Regions from separate parts of the Massilia sp. 2TAF26 genome, predicted to be linked through region 2. Evidence: predicted binding sites of a transcription regulator. Region 2 holds the regulator's gene; the other holds the start of a gene.
The links. The regulator NrdR, encoded in region 2, represses ribonucleotide reductase genes. The targets are predictions, from matches to a motif close to CACNANATNTNGTG.
Positions count from the first base shown of each region.

Region 1: AB4Z32_RS04155 (ribonucleoside-diphosphate reductase subunit alpha) is a predicted target of NrdR. The motif match lies at 992-1,005, and genes of this name have one in related genera.

Region 1 covers NZ_JBFRFV010000003.1:106,408-108,863, forward strand. Annotated here, with positions in the region: gene AB4Z32_RS04150 (sigma-54-dependent transcriptional regulator) at 1-740, shown strand, start outside; gene AB4Z32_RS04155 (ribonucleoside-diphosphate reductase subunit alpha) at 1,168-2,456, shown strand, end outside.
Region 2 covers NZ_JBFRFV010000007.1:91,621-94,076, forward strand. Annotated here, with positions in the region: gene AB4Z32_RS09565 (PilW family protein) at 1-247, opposite strand, end outside; gene pilV (type IV pilus modification protein PilV) at 244-792, opposite strand; gene nrdR (transcriptional regulator NrdR) at 884-1,354, opposite strand; gene glyA (serine hydroxymethyltransferase) at 1,385-2,456, opposite strand, start outside.

The sequences.
Region 1 (2,456 bases), on a different contig from region 2:
AGCTGCTGCGCGCGATTCAGGAGCGGCGCGTGCGCAAGATCGGCGCCACCGCCGAGGAAGCGGTGGACGTGCGCATCATCAGCGCCACCCACAAGGATCTGGGAAGGCTGGTCGAGACCGGCCAGTTCCGCCAGGACCTGTTCTACCGCCTGAACGTGATCGAGCTGACCCTGCCGCCGCTGCGCGAACGCCTCGACGACCTGCCGCTGCTGACCGAGGCCATCCTCGCGCGCCTGGCGGGGCCGGGCAATGCGCGCCTCGGCGCCGGCGTGCTGGAAGCGCTGCAGGGTTATGCCTTTCCCGGCAATGTGCGCGAACTGGAGAATGTGCTGGAACGCGCGCTGGCCTTTGCCGACGACGGCGTGATCGAGGCCGGCGATCTGCTGCTGAAGGGCGCGCGTTTGCTCGATGCGGGAAGCGCCGCTGTGGTCCGCGAAACGGCGGCAGTGGAAGCGCCTGCGCAGCCGGCAGCGCAGGCCGCCATGCCGCCGGCCGCGGCGCCCGCCGCACCCGCCGCGCCGGTCCCGGCCGAGACGCCGTCCGGCATGCCGAGCCTGGGCGCCGGCGAGCTGCCCAGCAACCTGCCGGACTACCTCAGCCAGGTCGAGCGCGACATCATCCTGCGCGCGCTGCAGCAGACCCAGTTCAACCGCACCCAGGCTGCCAGCCTGCTCGGCATCAGCGTGCGCCAACTGCGCTATCAGATGCAGAAACTGGAGATCCACGCGCCCGAACCCTGATTCGGATCATGGTTAAACGGGCGAGCTGTTGCCTTTTCGCCATCGCAGCATAGCCTGAACGCCGACTCCGTCAACGTCTGGCCGCACCACGCCTGGGCCCCCCAATCGTTATGTTAGTGCTTACTTTCATTCCGAGGCCCATGATGATTCGCCTCGGCAAATGTCAAGCTCGGCGCTACAAAAAAAACCGCTCAGCAGAGCCTTTGATATTGCCGAATATCGACTACAATTAGGCTCATACGGCTGTCGGACACTATATCTAGTGGTCAGTGTCGGAAGACAGATCAGTAAGAGGAGGGGCGCATGCAGGCGTTTTTCAACATGGCTCTCCTCTTTATTATTTTCAAAAAGTTATTAGGTTGCCAACTTTGCTCAGTTGGCATTCATCGTTTTTAGTTGGTGGCGCGCTGCCATCCTGGGAGGCTCAATGCAAACATCTTCGGACATCTCCATCAATCCGCAACCAGGAACGGCTGCCGGCACCAGCGCGGCTGAACTGGTCGCGACCGGCGACTACCGCATCATCCGCCGCAACGGCGCCGTGGTGCCGTTTGCTCCGAACAAGATCGCCGTCGCGATGACCAAGGCTTTCCTCGCCGTGAACGGCGAGCAGGGCCGCGAGTCGGCGCGCATCCGCGACCTGGTCGAGCAGCTGACCAACAACGTGGTCGCCGCCCTGGTGCGCCGCCAGCCGAACGGCGGCACCTTCCACATCGAAGATGTGCAGGACCAGGTGGAGCTGTCCCTGATGCGCTCGGGCGAGCATGACGTCGCGCGCGAATACGTGCTGTACCGCGCCAAGCGCATGGACGAGCGCCGCGCCGCCAAGGAAGCAGCCGGCGCCACCGCGGTCGCCGCGCCGCAGTTCACCGTGGTCGACGGCGGCGTGCGCCGTCCGCTGGACATGAACGAAGTCTCGTCCCTGATCGGCGCCGCCTGCGCCGGCCTGGAAAAGCATGTCGACGCCGACGCCATCCTGGCCGAAACCGTCAAAAACCTTTACGACGGCGTGCCGGTCGAGGAGCTGCACAAGTCGGCCATCCTGGCCGCCCGCGCCCTGATGGAAAAGGATCCGGCCTACAGCCAGGTCACCGCGCGCATCCTGCTGCACACCATCCGCAAGGAAGTCTTCGGCAAGGAAGTGCCGCAAGCCGGTGCCGCCGCCGAATACGTGACCTACTTCCCGCAGTACATCGCCAAGGGCATCGACGCCGAGCTGCTGGACGAGGAACTGGCCAAGTTCGACCTGCAGAAGCTGGCCAAGGCCATCGTCGCCGACCGCGACCTGCAATTCGGCTACATCGGCCTGCAGACCCTGTACGACCGCTACTTCCTGCACATCCGCGAAACCCGCATCGAGATGCCGCAGGCCTTCTACATGCGCGTCGCGATGGGCCTGTCCCTGCGCGAAGAGAACCGCGAAGCGCGCGCGATCGAGTTCTACAACCTGCTGTCGAGCTTCGACTTCATGAGCTCGACCCCGACCCTGTTCAACTCGGGCACCCGCCGCTCGCAGCTGTCCTCGTGCTACCTGACCACCGTCAGCGACGACCTGGAAGGCATCTACGACGCGATCAAGGAAAACGCACTGCTGTCGAAATTCGCCGGCGGCCTGGGCAACGACTGGACCCCGGTCCGCGCGATGGGTTCGCGCATCAAGGGCACCAACGGCAAGTCGCAGGGCGTGGTTCCGTTCCTGAAAGTGGCGAACGACAC
Region 2 (2,456 bases):
CGGGTGCGGACAGGTCGAGCTGCATCGGATCGGCGTACGCGGCCAGGCGCACCGCGCGGCCGACCAGTTCGAGGGCATTGCGGCCGGCGTCGTCGAGGGCCGCGCTTTCCATCTGGGCGGCGTAGGCGCCGTTGGCCAGGCCCAGCAGGCGGGCCGCGGACAGCACGACCGCCAGGCCGATTGCGAGGGCCACCATCATCTCGACCAGGGTCAGGCCGGCCTGCGGCGGACGGAAACGCCGCCTCATGGCGCACCCGTCCCAAGCGTCAGGAACAGGGCCGGCGCGGCCGGCTCGCCGGGTTTGCCGCGCCAGCCCAGCTTGATGGCGACCGGCGCGCCCGGCTCTCCGGTGCAGGTCCAGGCCGGCAAGCCGTCCGCATCCGCCGGCTGGCCGTCGCGGCACACGCGCATGCGCGCGCCGGGAAAGCGGCTGGCCAGCAGGGCCGCGGTTTCGCCGAGGTCGAAGCCGGCCATCTGCATGGGATCGCAATCGGCGTCGCCATGGCAGGAGACCGGGGCCGGCATGGCCGCGCCGGCCTCGGCATCGAACTGGAGATAGGGATTGGCGGCATCGGGCAGCGCCATCGCGACCGGATTCGCGCGCATGCGCTGGGCCAGCGAGGCGGCCAGGCGCAGGCCGTCGGACAGGCGCGCGGCCTCGTCCGCCAGGCGCACGGCGCCGGTCTGCACGGCCGCCGCCCCGGCGACGCCGAGGGCGACGACGAACAGGGCCACCAGCACTTCCACCAGCGTAAAGCCGGCGCTGGTGCCGAGGGCACGACGGCCGCGCATACGATACCTCCAGGTCTCGATCAGGGAGACCAGAAGTTATCAGGCGGGCTCAAGTCAGCCGTGGGGACGGCTCAAACGAACGAACGGAACTTTAACTGGAGGGCGTTTTCGCACCCGGACCGACTTCGGCGATGGCTTCCTGGAACTCGGCCAGGTCTTCGAAGTTCTTGTAGACGGACGCGAAACGGATGTAGGCGATCTTGTCGAGACGCTTGAGTTCCTGCATCACGAGTTCGCCGACGTGGACGCTGTCGACCTCGCGGCGGCCGCTGGTCAGCAGTTTTTCCTCGATCGAGGCGATGGCGGCGTCGATGGCGCCGGCGGCCACGGGACGCTTGCGCAGGGCCAGCATCAGGCTGCCGCGCAGTTTGGAGGATTCGAATTCGGTACGGCTGCCGTTCTTCTTGACGATGATCGGCATCGACAGTTCGACGCGCTCGTAGGTGGTGAAGCGCTTGTCGCACTGGGCGCAGCGGCGCCGGCGGCGGATGGAGTCCCCTTCCTCGGATACGCGGGTATCGAGGACCTGGGTGTCTTCATGCTGACAGAACGGACATTTCATGGTCGCCGGGGCTGCTGCGCTGTTGACGCGTTATGCTGCGTAGACCGGGTACTTGTCGGTCAGTTTCTTGACTTCGGCCTTGACGCGCTCGATGGTCGCGGCGTCGTGCGGGTTGTCCAGCACGTCGGCGATCAGGTTGCCCACCTTGGTAGCGTCCTCTTCCTTGAAGCCGCGGGTGGTGAAGGCCGGGCTGCCGAGGCGGATGCCGGAGGTCACGAAAGGCTTCTGCGGGTCGTTCGGGATGCCGTTCTTGTTGCAGGTCATGTGTGCCTGGCCCAGGATGGCTTCCGCCTCCTTGCCGGTGAGGCCCTTCGAACGCAGGTCGACCAGCATCACGTGCGACTCGGTACGGCCGGACACGATGCGCAGGCCGCGCGAAATCAGGGCGTCGGCCAGGGCCTTGGCGTTCTTGACCACCTGCTGCTGGTATTCCTTGAATTCCGGCGACAGCGCTTCCTTGAAGGCGACGGCCTTGCCGGCGATCACGTGCATCAGCGGACCACCCTGGATGCCCGGGAAGATCGCCGAGTTGATGGCCTTCTCGTGCTCGGCCTTCATCAGGATGATGCCGCCGCGCGGGCCGCGCAGGGATTTGTGGGTGGTCGAGGTGACGAAGTCGGCGTAAGGCACCGGGTTCGGGTATTCGCCCGCGGCGATCAGGCCGGCGTAGTGGGCCATGTCGACCATGAACCAGGCGCCGATTTCCTTGGCGACCTTGGCGAAGCGCTCGAAGTCGATGCGCAGCGAGAAGGCGGAGGCGCCGGCGATGATCAGCTTCGGCTTGTGCTCGCGCGCCAAGGCTTCCATCTGCTCGTAGTCGATGTCTTCCTGTTCGGTCAGGCCGTAGGAAATGACGTTGAACCATTTGCCCGACATATTCAGCGCCATGCCGTGAGTCAGGTGACCGCCTTCCGCCAGCGACATGCCCATGATGGTGTCGCCCGGCTTCAGCATGGCGAAGAACACGCCCTGGTTGGCCTGCGAGCCCGAGTTCGGCTGCACGTTGGCGGCCTCGGCGCCGAACAGTTGCTTGACGCGGTCGATCGCCAGCTGCTCGGCGATGTCGACGTATTCGCAGCCGCCGTAGTAACGCTTGCCCGGA